Regions from separate parts of the Tumebacillus algifaecis genome, predicted to be linked through region 2. Evidence: a T-box and tRNA genes for the amino acid it is inferred to sense, from the RefSeq annotation. Region 2 holds a T-box; the other holds one or more tRNA genes.
The links. A T-box is a leader RNA that pairs with one kind of tRNA and senses whether it is charged. The one in region 2 lies ahead of hisS (histidine--tRNA ligase), so its partner is inferred to be a tRNA-His.
Positions count from the first base shown of each region.

Region 1: it encodes a tRNA-His, which carries the amino acid that the T-box ahead of hisS (histidine--tRNA ligase) is inferred to sense. The anticodon was not compared.

Region 1 is NZ_CP022657.1:1,767,441-1,775,754, reverse strand. Features, by position in the region: gene lonB (ATP-dependent protease LonB) at 1-1,088, opposite strand, end outside; gene clpX (ATP-dependent protease ATP-binding subunit ClpX) at 1,227-2,480, opposite strand; gene tig (trigger factor) at 2,623-3,927, opposite strand; tRNA gene CIG75_RS07830 (tRNA-His) at 4,114-4,189, opposite strand; tRNA gene CIG75_RS07825 (tRNA-Arg) at 4,195-4,271, opposite strand; tRNA gene CIG75_RS07820 (tRNA-Gly) at 4,276-4,349, opposite strand; gene CIG75_RS07815 (YfcE family phosphodiesterase) at 4,488-5,036, opposite strand; gene CIG75_RS07810 (XTP/dITP diphosphatase) at 5,033-5,641, opposite strand; gene rph (ribonuclease PH) at 5,679-6,437, opposite strand; gene CIG75_RS07800 (GerMN domain-containing protein) at 6,569-7,564, opposite strand; gene racE (glutamate racemase) at 7,651-8,314, opposite strand, start outside.
Region 2 is NZ_CP022657.1:3,717,764-3,726,077, forward strand. Features, by position in the region: gene CIG75_RS16415 (MFS transporter) at 1-482, shown strand, start outside; gene CIG75_RS16420 (50S ribosomal protein L11 methyltransferase) at 819-1,748, opposite strand; gene CIG75_RS16425 (protease complex subunit PrcB family protein) at 1,955-2,653, shown strand; gene hisS (histidine--tRNA ligase) at 2,726-3,976, opposite strand; T-box leader at 4,029-4,312, opposite strand; gene CIG75_RS16435 (peptidylprolyl isomerase) at 4,436-5,113, shown strand; gene CIG75_RS16440 (hypothetical protein) at 5,293-5,727, shown strand; gene CIG75_RS16445 (spore germination protein GerPB) at 5,733-5,999, opposite strand; gene CIG75_RS16450 (spore germination protein) at 6,014-6,235, opposite strand; gene CIG75_RS16455 (spore germination protein) at 6,376-6,597, shown strand; gene CIG75_RS16460 (hypothetical protein) at 6,602-6,904, shown strand; gene CIG75_RS16465 (hypothetical protein) at 6,901-7,101, shown strand; gene CIG75_RS16470 (electron transfer flavoprotein subunit alpha/FixB family protein) at 7,174-8,160, opposite strand; gene CIG75_RS16475 (electron transfer flavoprotein subunit beta/FixA family protein) at 8,201-8,314, opposite strand, start outside.

The DNA of each region.
Region 1 (8,314 bases), 2.0 Mb from region 2:
GGCCCGTAGACGGCAAGACCGTTGACAAACCCGATCTGCGGCAGGTCAGGCACCTGCTTTTCTGGGCGCGGTGAGATCTGTGAACAGTTGATCACCCACTCGACATCGGCAGTCAGGATGCTCTTGCGCGATTCTCCAAGCGCGATGCCCGCCGATGTTTGCACCACATTGACCGCTTCTCGGCCATTGGTGGCGTATTTGGCAATCGTTTGCACCGCTCCCTCCTCAATCTCAAACTGAATCTTTTCGGCAGCCGTCTGCACGATCGACATGATCTCATCCGGTTTTAACGCTCGGAAAAAAATTTCCACGCAGCGCGAGCGAATCGCAGGAGGGATTTCATCCGCCGTTCGAGTGGTTGCACCGATCATGCGAAAGTCTGCAGGCAGGCCGTTTTGGAAAATGTCGTGAATATGGCTTGGGATCTGGTTATCTTCCGAAGAGTAATACGCGCTCTCCAGAAACACTTTGCGGTCTTCGAGTACTTTTAACAGCTTATTTAGTTGGATCGGGTGGAGTTCACCGATCTCGTCGATAAACAGCATACCGCCGTGCGCTTTGGTGACAGCGCCCGGTTTGGGCTGCGGAATCCCGGCCATACCCATCGCGCCTGCACCTTGGTAGATCGGGTCATGTACAGAACCGATCAATGGGTCGGCGATGCCCCGCTCATCGAAACGGGCGGTGGTAGCATCCAATTCGATAAACTTGGCTTCTTTTCCAAACGGCGATACCCCGTTTTTCTTCGCTTCGGAAAGCACGAGACGCGCAGCTGCCGTCTTGCCGACGCCAGGCGGTCCGTAGATGATGACATGCTGCGGATTCGGGCCGCAAAGTGCGGCGCGCAATGCTTTGATCCCATCAGCTTGGCCTACGATCTCTTCAAACTTGGCTGGACGCGTTTTCTCCGCGAGCGGTTCGGTCAGTGCGATCGCCCGCATCTTCCGGAGTTTCTCCAGCTCTTTTTTGGACTCGCTCTCGATGGCGGAGCGGTTGTTTTGCTGAGCTTTTAACTGATTCCAAAAATAAAGTCCGATGACGACAGCAAAAAACACTTGCACCAGACTCAGGATCATTGTGAAACTCATCGCTTGCTTACCCCCTCTTCCTGTCACGTTCCATCGCATTGGATTTAGTATGTCCTCAGAAAAGCGAAGTAAAACCTTTGTCCAAATGAAAAAGAACCGACTCCAGATGATGGAATCGGTTCTTTGCATCAGAATGGCCTAGGCCGGTTCTTCCTGTTTGCTTTTGTCGCCTTGGGTGACCAAGGTCGGTGTCTTGCCTTCAGTGATCGCTTCTTGGGTGATCACACATTTCACCACATCGTCACGCGACGGAAGTTCAAACATCACGTCGAGCATCGTCGATTCGATGATCGCGCGCAACCCCCGCGCACCGGTCTTGCGCTTGATCGCTTCTTTGGCGATCTCTTCCAGTGCTTCTTCGGTGAACTCCAAGTCAACGTTATCCATCTGCAAGAGACGGTTGTATTGCTTGACGATCGCGTTCTTCGGCTCAGTCAGAATGCGCTTCAGCGCCTCGATGTCGAGCGGTTCGAGCGCAGTCAATACTGGCAGACGACCGACAAATTCCGGAATCAGCCCGTAACGCTGCAAATCTTCCGGCATCAGTTTGGAAAGAACGAACTCACGCTCATCCTTCTTCTGTCCATCTTGACCAAAACCGATCACCTTCTCACCCATACGGCGCTTGATGATCGACTCCATGCCGTCAAACGCACCGCCGCAGATGAACATGATGTCTTTCGTGTCGATCTGGATAAATTCTTGGTGCGGATGCTTGCGGCCCCCTTGCGGCGGTACGCTTGCTGTCGTGCCTTCCAAGATTTTCAGCAATGCCTGCTGAACACCTTCACCCGAGACGTCACGAGTGATCGACGGGTTCTCCGACTTGCGAGCGATCTTGTCGATCTCGTCGATGTAGATGATGCCCTTCTGAGCTTTTTCCACATCGTAGTCGGCCGCTTGAATCAGGCGGAGCAACACGTTTTCCACGTCTTCACCAACATAACCCGCTTCGGTAAGCGAGGTAGCGTCCGCAATCGCAAACGGAACGTTCAGGATGCGAGCCAGCGTTTGAGCGAGCAGCGTTTTACCGCTCCCGGTCGGACCGATCAGCAGAATGTTCGACTTGGACAGTTCGACCTCTTCGTTCTTCGTTTGCGAATTGATCCGCTTGTAGTGGTTATATACAGCAACCGCGAGCGCTTTTTTCGCCTGATCCTGACCGATGACGTACTGATCGAGGATATTCCGAATCTCACCCGGCTTCGGAATGTCCTTCATCTCAAACTCTTCTTCTTCCCCGAGCTCCTCTTCCACGATCTCGTTGCAGAGCTCAATGCACTCATCACAAATATAAACACCTGGCCCTGCGACCAGTTTACGAACTTGGTCTTGTGTCTTGCCGCAGAACGAACATTTCAGTTGTCCTTTGTCATCATTGAATTTGAACATCATAACCCTCCCCTACGTTAAGTGCCCGCGACAACCTGACAACTGCCATCTTTGACTCGCATTATGTATTTTGGAAAAACAAGGCACCTTATGCAAGTGCCTTGTCTCTTCCAGATCGTATTGGAACTTTGTTATGTGGGAACTACTCAACTTTCGCAGACTCAACGAGGACTGCGATCGTCTTGCGAGTTTTGATATCGTTGTGCAGGTTGGACAGACCCGGATCACGCGCTTCGAGAATGCTTTTCACGCGCTCAACTTCCATTTTTGCGGAAGCTGCGATGTTTTCCAGTTCTGTATTGATTTCGCCCTCAGTCGCTTCGATTCCTTCTGCAGCTGTTACTGCTTCCAGTACCAGACCTGTGCGAACACGGTTGACCGCTTGACCGCGGAACTCGTCTTTCAGGCTCTCAGTAGAAGCGCCGGTGAATTGAACATACGCATCAAACGGGATGCCTTGCTGTTGCAGGCGTTGTTTGAAATCGTTCATCAGGAATTCGATCTCGTTGTCGATCATCGCTTCCGGAATTTCGATGGTTGCGTTCTCAACCGCTTGGGAGATCACAGCTTCCTCGACGTACAATTTCGCATCTTGCTCCGCTTTTTCTTTGAGTTTATTCTCGATGTCTGCCTTCAATTCGTCAAGGGTGTTGAACTCGGAGATGTCCTTGACAAACTCGTCATCGAGCGCCGGCAATTGCTTGCGCTTCGTTTCGTTCAGGGTCACCTTGAATACAGCCGGTTGGCCTGCGAGAGTTGCTACATGATATTGCTCCGGGAAGTTGACGTTGACTTCTTTTTCTTCCCCTTTTTTCATGCCGATGATTTGATCTTCAAAGCCCGGGATGAACGTGTTGGAGCCGATTTCGAGCTGGTAGTTGTCCGCTTCGCCGCCTTCAAATGCTTCGCCGTTTACAAAGCCTTTGAAGTCGATGATAACGAGATCGCCAGTTTCAACAGCAACGCCCTCTTCTGCAACGACGATCTCAGCGTGGGAACCTTGCAGGTTCGCAAGTTCAGCATCGATCGCTTCAGCCGTTACGGTAAAGTCTTTCTTCTCAACGGTCAGACCTTTATAAGCGCCCAGTTCAACTTCCGGCTTGACGGTGATGGTCGCTTTGATCACAGCGGTCTCGTTTTTGCCGAATTGAACAACATCGATCTCCGGACGATCAACCGGAGTGATGTTCGCTTCATTAACTGCTGCCGTGTATGCTTCCGGTAACAGGATGTCCAGTGCGTCTTGATATAATACCTCAACGCCAAAGCGGTTTTCGAAGATCTGGCGCGGCACTTTGCCTTTGCGGAAGCCCGGAACTGCTACCGTTTTCGCTGCTTTTTGGAATGCTTTATCGAGTGCGGAGTTAACTTCTTCAACGCCAACCTCGAATTCAAGAACACCTACGTTTTTCTCTATTTTTTCCCAAGTCTTAATTGCTACTGCCATCTGCGAATCCTCCCTTGAATCAACCAATGCGGAAAAGACTGCCTTGTATGTAATACTGTGGCTTGTCCACGCATGTAGATAGTGTAGATCGACACAACCACTACATTATATCACAAATGGAGATAAGTTCAAACACAAAAACACCCCCATCTACAGGATGGAGGTGCCTATTTTCTAGAAATTTTATGGGGCGACCGAGGGGAATCGAACCCCCGAATGCCAGAGCCACAATCTGGTGCGTTAACCACTTCGCCACGGCCGCCATGATGGCGTCCCAGGAGGGATTCGAACCCCCGACCGACCGCTTAGAAGGCGGTTGCTCTATCCAACTGAGCTACTGAGACATGATGGAGCGGGTGATGGGAATCGAACCCACGCGACCAGCTTGGAAGGCTGGAGTTCTACCATTGAACTACACCCGCGCATGATTGTAAGAAGAAGGTCGCGATCAAGGCGACGAGAGTTAGTATACAACAGAACAAAACGCAAAGTCAACAGCTTACGCGAGGAAAATTGCGGAACGATACAGACCGCCGACGCATATGCGCACAGCGGTCTGCTCATCCCGAAAAGACGTGCGACAGATCAAAGGCGGGAATGCGGAAACCGTCGAGCGTGTAGAAAGAAAAGTCGGCATCAATCCCGTCTGCCCGCTCGGTCAAGAGCAACAGCGCATAAGTGCATTCTGTATAGCCGCGCGGGTAGGACAAGCTGCCTGGATTGAGAAACACACAGCCTCCTTCCTGAAACAGGACGGGCGTGTGCGTATGCCCAAACACGGCAAGCTGTACCCCGTGCTCGGCCGCTTTATACCCGAGCTGCAAAGGCGAAGTCTTCACATGCACAGTATGCCCATGCAAAAGCAGCGTCGGCACGCCAAGCAGGTCGAGCTTCTTCTCTTCCGCTTCGCAACCGGCCGGATCACAGTTGCCACTCACGGCGACTGCGCGATCAAAGTCTCCGTTTAGCACATCTTCCGCATGATCTCCAGCGTGCAGGAGCAGGTCATAGCCGCCCACCTGCTCCTGTACGCGCTGGATCACCTGGCCGATGCGATCGGTGCGACCGTGCGAGTCGGAGATGATCAGAACGCGCAACGATCTGTTCATGACTGCCGGTCTTCCATCTTCAGCATCTCGATCATGCTCGTAAGAGCCTTTGCTCGATGCGAGATGCCATTCTTTTCTTCGATTGTCAGCTCTGCCAACGTCTTGTCCCTCTCAGGCAACAAGAACAGCGGGTCATAACCGAACCCCCCCGTCCCTCGCCCTTCCGTCAAGATGTAGCCTTCGAGCGTTCCGAAAGCGACCAGCGTCTCCTGCCCCGGTCTTGCCAGTGCGATCGCCGAGACGAAGCGCGCCGTCCGCTCCCCATCGCTTATCGAAGCGAGTTCGGCACACAGTTTCTCATTGTTTTGCTGATCGGACGCGTGCTCCCCCGCATAACGTGCCGAATAGACGCCTGGCCGTCCTTGCAGGGCATCGACCTCCAAACCGGAATCATCAGCCAGCGCTGGCATATGGAACGCTCTGGCCATCTCCTCCGCCTTCTTGATCGCATTCCCTGCAAACGTCTCCTGATCCTCTGTGACATCGGGAGCCGTTTGCGGCACCGCTTCGACATGCCAGCCAAGTTCGGCAAAAAAATGCTGAATCTCTTTTACTTTGCCTTGATTCTTCGTGGCCAGCAGCAACTTGGTTTGAATCTGTTCCATCTCCCGACCTCCGATACCTCTCCTATGTATAGAGCGCCTAGGCGTTTTGCAGCGCGTTTTTCGCGATCAAATTCGAAATTTCCGGTCCCAGAACTTCTTTTTGCAGCGCGATCCAATTTTCGTTTCCGATCTTGCCTAAGTCGAGCATCTGATGCAGTTCGTCCATCGAGAAGGTCGCTTCTTCACCGGTGCCTTGCAGTTCTACGAAACGGCCAGCCCCAGTCATCACGATATTCATGTCCACTTCAGCAGCCGAATCCTCCTGATAGTTGAGATCGAGCACCGCTTGGTTACTAACGATTCCCACCGAGACGGCCGCCAGAAAATCGGTGATCGGCAATTGATTGAGCGACCCTTTTTCCACCTGCTTATACAGGGCGTCGGCCAACGCGACAAAGGCGCCTGTGATCGACGCTGTGCGCGTTCCACCGTCCGCTTGGATCACGTCACAGTCGAGCCACAACGTTTTTTCGCCAAGTGCTTTCAGATTGACGACTGCGCGCAGAGCCCGTCCGATCAACCGCTGAATCTCCATCGTGCGCCCGCCGACCTTACCGCGTGAAGACTCGCGTTGGTTGCGGGTTCCGGTCGAACGCGGCAGCATCCCGTATTCTGCTGTGATCCAACCCGTCCCCGAGTTGCGCAAAAACGGCGGAACTTTGTCCTCGACTGTCGCCGTGCAAATTACTTTCGTATCGCCGACCGAGATCAGTACCGATCCTTCAGCATGTTTGATGTAATTGCGTTCAATCGTAATCGTGCGGGTTTCATTCGCTTGACGTCCGTCCACTCGCATCCTTGAAGACCTCCCCTTGTTCCCATAAGATACTCTGATAGCATAACCTTAATTTGCCGATTCCACTACCCCAAACTTTTACAGAAAAAAACTAACGGAAGACAACAATCCGTTAGTGTTGGGCAGGCGCATCACAGTTTTTGCTCGTTGATCGTCTGGGGAATCAGCACTGGCTGACTCAGATCGAGACCATCGCTTGTCGGCGCTTTCTCACCGACTGTGAACTTGACTTTGTCCACCGCCGCATTCGCTGCGACCGATAGCGCGATCGTGTTGACCAATCGATTTGGATTGACACCTTTTGCCGCCAGTTCGGAAGCAAAATCGAGCGTCGCGACTTTATCTTTCACGTCCGACTTGGACAGCTTGAGATCGGGTGAGATCACTGGCTCCAGAGCTGCGGTGTTCGGCCCTTTTGCCAATTCGGCCATCGTCAGTTCGATCATGTTTTGTTCCGCTTGCTTCGGCACCATTCGTGTGACCGGGACGAGATAAGCGAAATTCGCATCGTTGCTCTTGCCTTCAAAGTACAACGTGAGCGCCGTGGTCTGCGATGGCGAGAGGTTTGAGGTCATCTGCAGATTGATGCCGTTGGCGCGGGAGATCGGGTCACCGACCGGAGTACCATTTTTCAAGGTGTTTTGGATATGGCCTTCGACCATGAACTGCACCTTGTTGATGTTTTCCAATCCCGTCAGGCTCCAGACCACCGCATCTACCATCGCCTGCTCGTCTTCCCCGTTTTTCAGCGCGTTCACTTCTTTGGTGAAGTCCACTTTGGCCACACCATCGTTGACCGAGATGCCGCGAATCTGCGAGCCTTCGGGCAGCAAGTTGCGAAAGCCCGTACCGACGAGCGATGCTTCGCCCACCCCTCCCGCAATCATGTGCTGCAAGGTGGCCTGTGCCACCTGTTTGGTCTGTTCCATCTTGATGTTAAAAGGAATGACGAACCCGTTTTGATCGGCTACGTATACCGTGGTCGGCATGAGCGTTTCAACTTGTTGTCCAGTCTGCTGCGCTGCCCCTTTGCTCGACGTTTTCTCAGGCGTTGCCGAACAACCGGTAGCCGCAGCGATCGTCACTGCGAGGACACCGACTACCGCCCATTTTGTGCGTGTTCGCATGTTTCTTTTGTCCTCCTCCAATTTGGATTCTTGTTACATGTATACGAGCCCTTGGAGGAGATATGCTTGTATTTTGTCCATTGAAATCAAGGGAGGAGCGTGATTCCTGTCACCTCGATCTCGCGCTTCAGCCACCGGGAGCCGACCTTGCGGAAATAGTCGGGATCACCCGTCGTCAAAAAGCGATGCTGCGGCACCGGGTTGTCATCATTGAGCAGGTGTTTGACCTGCAAAATCGTACTCGCTTCTCGAGCTGTCTCTTCCGCAGATGAGATCAGTTTGATCTTGTCGCCCATCACCTCACCGATGACGGGTGCCAACAGTGGGTAGTGCGTACAACCGAGGATCAGCGTGTCGATCTGCTCGTCTTGCAAGGGATTGAGAAAACGGGCAACGATCTGGTGCGCTTCCTCCGTATCGGTGCGATCCTCTTCGACCAATTGCACAAACGGCGGACACGCCTGATTGACTACATACAGACGCGGGTTGATCCGATGGATCTCACGGCGGTAGGAGTCGCTCGTGATCGTCACATCGGTGCCGATCACTCCGATGCGCTCCGTCTGCGTCGCTGAAATCGCAGCGCGACTGCCCGGTGAGATGACACCGAGCACCGGGATGCTGTAGCGAGTGCGGGCTTCATCAAGTCCGGCAGCCGTCGCCGTATTGCAGGCGATGATGATCATCTTCACATCTTGTTCGGCCAACACGTCCATGATTTGAAACAGGTATCTCTTCACTTCTGACGGC
Region 2 (8,314 bases):
CTGTCGGGCTGTTGTTCTCCGCACTTGGCATCGGCGGCTTGGTCGGCGCATTTCTGACCACTTTGCTCGTCAAGCGGCTCCCGATGCTGCTGTTGCTCTTCGCATCACTCGCCCTTGATGGAGTCGCAGTCGTGGTGTTCGCGATGAGTGACACGATGACCGTCGCCATCACCTGTTTCGCCTTCTTTGGCATCATCGGCTCGGTTAACCAGATCGTACAGGACACTCTGATCCAAACGATTGTGCCAGAACATATGCGCGGCCGTGTCTACGGAGCATTCGGCCCGATCACCGGCCCCCTTTCCTTGCTATCTGTCGGTGCCGGAACTTCGCTTGCCGCCGCGATCGGGACGCGTGCAGTCTTCGTAATCTGTGGCGTGATGGAAATTGGTGCAGTCGGCATCTGCCGCCTGTTGCCTTCCTACAAACAGGTACGCGAATCGCTCGCCGAAAAGATTCCACAATCGACATTTCACACGTAAGCGCCGGGACTGCAATCCCGGCTTTTTTTTCAAGTTGTTTCGCTGTTCTCCGGTCGCCTGCAGCATATTTTGAGTAAACGAGAAGTCGCCACCTGCTCCCCGAGCCCACCCTTGACACCGAACTGATGATGGCTCTGCTTTGCTTGAAATAAATATAGCAATTTTTCAAATCATTCGTTTTTCTCGTAGATTCGGATCATCCTTCGAAATCGGTCAGCATGTTCTTGATTGCGTTCGATTGTTTTCAAACCTATTCATTAAGGAATAACGACCTCCTCGCCTGCATTGATCGGCGGGCCATAAAAAAGAGGCGGCCCCTTTCTCGCCGCCTCTCCTCTACTTGGACAACTGCTGCACGGTAAGCGTCACCCATTCCTCACCTTGCCTGCGCTCTGTAACGCGATAACCTATCTCGGCAAAACAACGTACCACCTGCTCCTCGATCCACTCCACAATTCCTGACAGCAACAGCACCCCGTCTGCTTTCACAATTCGTGTCAGCAACGGCGCCAATTCCATCGCTTCTTTCCCGCCGATATTCACCGCCACGAGATCAAAAAAGTGCTCCACATCGGCAAACTCTGTAAAAACATCGCCGATGCGAATCTCGATCCCTTCAATCCCGTTCAACTCCATATGATACAAGATACTGCTCTCTGCCGATGGATTGAGATCGACCGCCACCACAGGAGCGGCACCTTTCTGCCGAGCGAACAGGCTCAAGATTCCCGATCCCGCACCGAGATCTGCCACCGCATCCCCTGCCTGCACCATCATGTCGATCAGCTCCAGACAGTGCCGTGTCGTCGGATGCAACCCAGTGCCAAACGCAGCAGACGGCTCGATGATGATCGTCGCCTCGCCCACCTCGCGCTCTTCATCCCACGGTGGGCGAATCATCAAACCAGGGCGTACCTCCAACGCGGAAAACGCATACACCGGATCTTCCGTCACCGCTTGCGGTACGCTCACCTCCACCGAATGGGCCAGCCCGTCCAGCAAAGCTCGCATCCCTTCTTGCCGCTCGTTCAAAAGCTCAACCGTCTGCTCTTGAGCCACTTCCTCATACGCACGAACGATCGTCCGCTCCGTCTGCACCTCCTGAAAGCCATAGCCGTCCTCGGTTACAAACGTCTCAAACGGCGCATCGATCCATACATATTCAATACCGCGCATCTGCAAAATCGCGATGACTTCGTCTGCCCGCTCCGAATCGACAGTCAGCGCGTATTCGACATAGCGTGGTTCTTGTGCCTCACTCATCATGACAGCCTCCTTTTCGTTTCGACTCTTGCTCCCTTTGCTTCGCCTTGATAAAATCGATCCACAACATGCCCGTTCGTCGCCACATCCTTGAGTATACACGAAAAACTTCTTCCCCAGAAAACGGAACTCTGCTCCGCGATGGAAATCTGGCAGATGCGGCGTAAGGCAATGCTCGACAGATCAATCCCCCAAGGAGGCGTTTTTACATGAACAAACAGCATGTCACCCGTAACGAGCTACATACAAAGGTTCTAGAGATCGGCAGTTTTGCTGCGCCAGACGCGATTGATCGTCCAAACGAAGAGGTCACGCGACTTGAAGCAGCCATGATGTTGAGCAACATGCTTCCGGCGATGAACTCTGGGATCGCCGGCGCTTTGAAAGCGCCGTTTCCAGACATCACAACGCTTACTGCCGAGCAGCAGGCGGCTGTTGCTCACATGTACCACCTTGGACTCATGGTCGGTAACGTTGCGGGCAACTTCGAGCCGCACCTCAAACTGAGGCAAGACGAGGCCGTGCAGATCTTGCACCTCACGCAACAGCGTCTACAGGCCCGCAAGCGCTCGGTCCCCTTTGAAGTGATCCACAACGCAGAAGACCTCCCGCAACAGGTAGCAAACAGCGCCGCTGGAGCGATGATCGACCCAGGCTTTCAAGTCGTGCACAGTGAAGCGGCCACCTATGTCATCGTCTCCGGCGGCGAACGCCCGACTGGTGGCTACTCGATCGAGCCAACAAGCGTCGTCCAAGCGAACGGCCAAATTGAAATCCAAGTCGAGTTGATCCGCCCTGATCCTGAGATGATGCACCTTCAGGCGTTCACCTACCCACAACTCATCCTGCGCCTGCCCAAACTCGACCAGCCCATCGTCCTGCTCAATCTGTCCGACTTAACCGTCTAATGCTTTCGAAAGCCAGCTTCTTTACGCAGCTGGCTTTTCTGCGCATCTAGCCCCGAAAGAACTCCGCTCTCTTCAACCACCCAAGCGGGACAATAACTCATCAAGGCTCAACAACTCTTGAGCGCCTGTCTCAAGCTCTTTCACCATCAGCTTTCCAGCCACCAACTCCGCTTCACCCGCAATCACTGCCACTTTCGCCTTGATCCGATCCGCCCTTTTCAGCGCAGCCTTCAGCCCTTTCCCGCTAAAATCCCGCTCCACCGAAAGTCCAGCGCGCCGCAGTGCGTCCAAGACGGGCAGCACGGCAATCTCCGCCGTCTCGCCAAGCGGTATCAGGTACACATCCACCCCGTACTCGTCCTCCGCCAACGAAATGCCCTGCTCCTCCAGCAGCAGAAGCGCCCGCTCCAAACCGGCTCCAAACCCAACGGCTGCCAACTCCAACCCGCCAAGTTCGGCATACAGCCCGTTATAGCGCCCTCCAGCCGATACGGTCGCGCCAGTTGCTGTCATCACCTCGAACACCGTCCGTGTATAATAATCCAACCCGCGCACCAGCTTCGCGTCCACTCGATACGGCAGTCCCAGTGCTTCCAGCCCCTGGACCACCTTGCCAAAATGCGACTGACACCCCTCACACAAACACTCCTGAATCGACGGCGCCCCCAACAATCCAGCCTGACAACACGATTCCTTGCAATCCAAAATCCGCAGTGGATTCTTCCCCGCTCTGCGTTGACAATCCTCACACATCGCTTCCAACCGCAGTTCCAGATACTCTAACAGTTCCTGCCGATACTGTGGTCGGCACTCCGCACAGCCCACACTGTTCAATACAAGCGTCAACTCGCTTGCCCCCAACTCCTCATAAAAACGCATCGCTAGAGCCATCACTTCCACATCGGCGGAAGCACTTTCAGTTCCCACCAGCTCAATTCCAAACTGGTGATGTTGCCGCAGCCGTCCCGTTCCTGGCCGTTCATAGCGAAACATGGGTGCCAAATAATACAACTTCAATGGCAAGCTCTCCACATAGAGCTTATTTTCCAACACCGCCCGCGCCACAGCAGACGTTCCTTCCGGACGTAGCGTCAAACTCCGCCCGCCCTTGTCAAGAAACGTGTACATCTCCTTTTCCACAATATCAGTGCCATCGCCAACCCCACGAATAAACAATTCGGTGTGCTCAAACAAAGGAGTCCTGATTTCGCGAACATGGAAATGACGGCACACCTCCCTCGCGATTTCCTCAAGCTGTTGCCATTTCGTAGTCTGCCGCGGCAAAAGATCGGCAGTGCCACGCGGACGATTGATTCGTTCCATCTTCCAAAACCCTCCTCCATTGATTTGAGCAAATAAAAAAACCCTCATCCCATAACGGGACGAGAGCTCGCTCGCGGTACCACCCATCTTGCCATGCACCACCCAGTTCATCAGAACCCAGGCCGCACATGACCACTCATCAGGAGTCAAAACAACTAACCCCCCTTCCGCTGATAACGGTGGAAGTCTCCGGTGACGTCTACTCAGCTGCCATCTGACAGCCGTTCGGGCCACAGCTCAAAGGTGTGTTTCCAGCATCCCTGGCGACCGATTCGCACCACCCATCGGCTCTCTGCACGACCACAAGACCTGTACTTTCCTTCTCATCGCAAGTATCGCAAGATGGAATTTGTATTTTATTGTATGCACCCTGTCTATCTTTGTCAATACACTTTGCCTACCCTTGGATGCCTGATACAATAGAGTCAGAAAACGTCCTGACAAACGGAGGAGCAAAACATGAACAAACGAATTTTGCTGACCACGCTGCTCAGCACCGCTCTGATCTCAACGCTATTATCGGGCTGTGGCACCGACGAAGCCAAAGAGCCGGTCAAACAATCCAACCAAAACAATAACCCCCAAGGCTCCACACCTGCCAAACAGAAACAGTATGCCAACAAGCCGGAAATGAAGATCGACATAGCAAAAGAATACACCGCTACCATCCAAACAAACAAAGGTGACATCAAGATCAAACTGTTAGATGACGCAGCTCCCGTCACCGTCAATAACTTCATCTTTCTGGCAAAAGATCACTATTACGACGGTGTCACCTTCCATCGTGTGATCAAAGACTTCATGATCCAATCGGGCGACCCGACCGGCACCGGCGCGGGCGGCCCCGGCTATAAATTTGAAGACGAACTCCCGCCATCCAAGCCCTATGCAAAAGGCATTCTCGCCATGGCCAACGCAGGCCCCAACACGAACGGCAGTCAGTTCTTCATCGGCAGCGGCCCACAAGCCGAGGGACTGAACAATATTCCCAACTACACCGTGTTCGGAGAAGTGATCGAAGGCATTGAGGTCGTGGACAAGATCGCTGCCGTTCCCGTCGGAATGAGTCCGAGCGGTGAAAACAGCAAGCCCCAAGAAGACGTGCACATCAAAACGGTTACCATCGAAGAAAAATAAGAACAATTTACCACGGCCCTCCACAAATCAGGAGGGCCGTTTCACTTTCGACAGAAGTTCTGTTTCCCGTCGATTTCCCGGGAAATTGTCGAACAAAATCGCCTTTACCTGCACAATTTAGCACACCTTTGGCTAGCAATTCCATATGCTGAAGGATCAATCAGCAGGAGGGTCTGTCGATGGCTAGAAAATACCTTGGACGTAAACGCCGCCGCGAAGAGCGTCGCCTCTTACCACATGTTCCGTCCGACTTTATCGTACCGCCCCGCAATCCGCCCGGATTTGGTATCGTTCGAAAGGAACACTTTGAAGAGACTCCGTTGATCACAGGGCAAATCTACTTCGATGACCCTTTTTACAACGTGATCTCACCGCCTCCTTTCGGCCCCGCTGACCCCGCCTATCCCCAATGGTTGAATGTCATGCAGAAGGCGAAAGAACGCGACGAAAAGTGTCCGATCAGAGGCGAGACTCCACCCTGCCAAGCGGCTCGCGAGGCCTATCTTGAAGCAGCCCGCCAGTATGCCTATGTCCTCGATCGCGTATACGGACTCAATCGCGTCCAGCCCGACCAAACTGGGCAACCTGCAAATAAGCGAAGAGATCGTACCTGAGCTGATCAGGTACGATCTCTTCGCTTATTTTGTCCGTTCCCTGACGTCCCGTTCTCTGTTGCCACCGGCAACCCCTCTTGTTTCAAGATCGGTTCGAGTTCCTGATGAATTTTATTCTCAAGTATTTCGTGAGCTTGTTGCTCCGTCACCTGTTCTGTAATGACCTCCGCACGGGCCTTGATGGCGCCGCTGGAACCAATTTGCAGGATCGAAGAGCTCGTCATTGTATTGACAGTAATCGAGCCAATACGAATGGTTTGGTTGACGCGCATCGTTTCACCTCCCGTTAGATAGCAGCGATTATATTTTCGTCTAGCACATCGTTATCGTTCGTATTTGTCGATGAGATCACATTATACGTTTGCGGGAAATCACCCGTATTAAACGATCCGGAACCGGCATACGTTTTGGCCGTCGTTTTTGGTGAAATGAGACCTACATCCCCGATGCTCAAGACTCCCCCCGAAGAGATGTTGATCACTTTTAGACTGCCGAGAATTGCAGGCACGACGCCACCACCTCTGCCTAGATTCATTTCTATGGGCAGTCTATGCGTGGCAAATGACATGGGTGAGTGCCTGCACAATTTCCACATGAACTGCATATCTTACTACCAGTGAAATTGTCAACGTAAAAGGAGCGAGTGCCATGCCATCCGTGGTCGGTGGTCCGATCAAAATCATCAGCGTATCAGGCGGCACCCTCATCTTTGGCGACTCCGGGTTTATTGCGCCTAAAAGCGCCTCTAAATCTTACAGCGGCTCTGGCGGCGGCTTGACCGGCGATTTCCCGGTGACGATCAACGGAATCAACAACACCTCAACGGTTGATCCAGATGTCGTCGATAGTAGCAACGCAACAGGAGTGTAACCCGATGTTTCAACGCTCTCGCCCCAAACAAACGATCGTTCATGAGATGTTTGTGCTTGCTGTCGGCTTCTCAGGCGTTGTGCACATTGGCGACGTCTGGCAAGGCGTAAGTCCGTTCGACTACAGTGAAGCCTATGCCGGGTACCGCGGAGCTGCTAGTTACGCCACCGAAGGTACGTTCAAAGAGATAGTCAACAATCGTCTACATTATGCAGACCAGATTGACGAAGATGTCCGTGATGACAACATTCTGGGAGAGAAATTGGAAGTCTTCCTCCCCAACACAAGAGGTGTAAGTTCCCGATGAAAAAAGTCAAACTCAATGTGGTCAACAACGGCGACCTGCAAGTGGGGAAGTTCAAAATCAATACGGTGACCGCCTCCGCTGTCGTATTACTTGGCGATGCTGAAATCATCACTCCGCGTACCGCGTCGGTTACTCGTGGTGTTCGACCTATTGGCGCTATCGTTCCCGCAGTTTCAGGTCCAGTCGGCAGAAGCTAAAAACACCCTCTTGACAGTCACGACTGCCAAGAGGGTGTTTTTATGGAAAACCAAGTTCTTTGGAAAAGCCGATTACTCAGCCAACACTTTTTTCAATTCTTCGGTCAGAATCGGCACGATGTCAAAGAGGTCGCCGACGATGCCGTAGTCTGCCACTTTGAAGATCGGAGCTTCCGGGTCTTTATTAATCGCTACGATCACTTTCGAGTTCGACATACCTGCCAAGTGCTGAATCGCACCCGAGATGCCGACTGCAAAATACAGGTCTGGAGTTACTACCTTACCGGTTTGACCGATCTGCAACGCGTAGTCGCAGTAGTCCGCATCGCAAGCACCGCGCGAAGCACCGACAGCCGCACCGAGCACTTCTGCCAGGTCATACAACGGCTTGAAGCCTTCTTGCGATTTGACGCCACGACCACCGGAAACAATGATTTTCGCCTCCGACAGGTCAACGCCACCGGTCGATTTTTTCACCACTTCTTTGATGAAGGTGCGCAGGGAATCGGCCGAGAGCTCCGCCCACACTTTCACTTCTTTATCGGCCGAACGAGAAACGTCAGGCTCGCCTGCAGTCAGGTTGTTCGGGCGAACGGTTGCAAATACGATTTCGCCAGCCACTGTGTTTTTAGTAAACGCCTTACCTGCATAGATCGGACGGGTGAACACCAAGTTGCCACCGTCTTCGGTCACGTCGATGATGTCAGAAACTTGACCTGCCGCGAAACGTGCAGCTACTTTCGGTGCCAAGTCGCGACCGATCGCGGAATGGGACATCAACACGAGATTCGGGTTGACCTCTTTGATCATCGCGTCGAGTACCGCTGCATATGCATCCGGCACGTAGTTTTCAAACTGCGCGTCATCTGCCACCAGCACTTTATCGGCGCCGTAGTGAGCCAGTGCTGCCGTATCGATGGTACTGCCGTTGTTGCTGATGATGGAAGCGATCACCGTGCCGCCGTTCGCCAGTCGCTTTGCAGCCGACAGCATTTCAAAAGTCACGTTGCGGACTGCGCCGTTGCGCAGGTCTGCCAATACGAGAATCGTTCTGCTCATGTTTAGTGCTCCTCTCTGTCTTTCAAGTTACAATCCCAAGTTACAGGACTTTCGCTTCAGTGCGCAGCAAGCCGACCAGTTCTTTGACGCGCGATTCGTTGTCGCCTTCCAAAATACGACCGCCCGTTTTGGCAGCAGGCAGGAACGTTTCCAA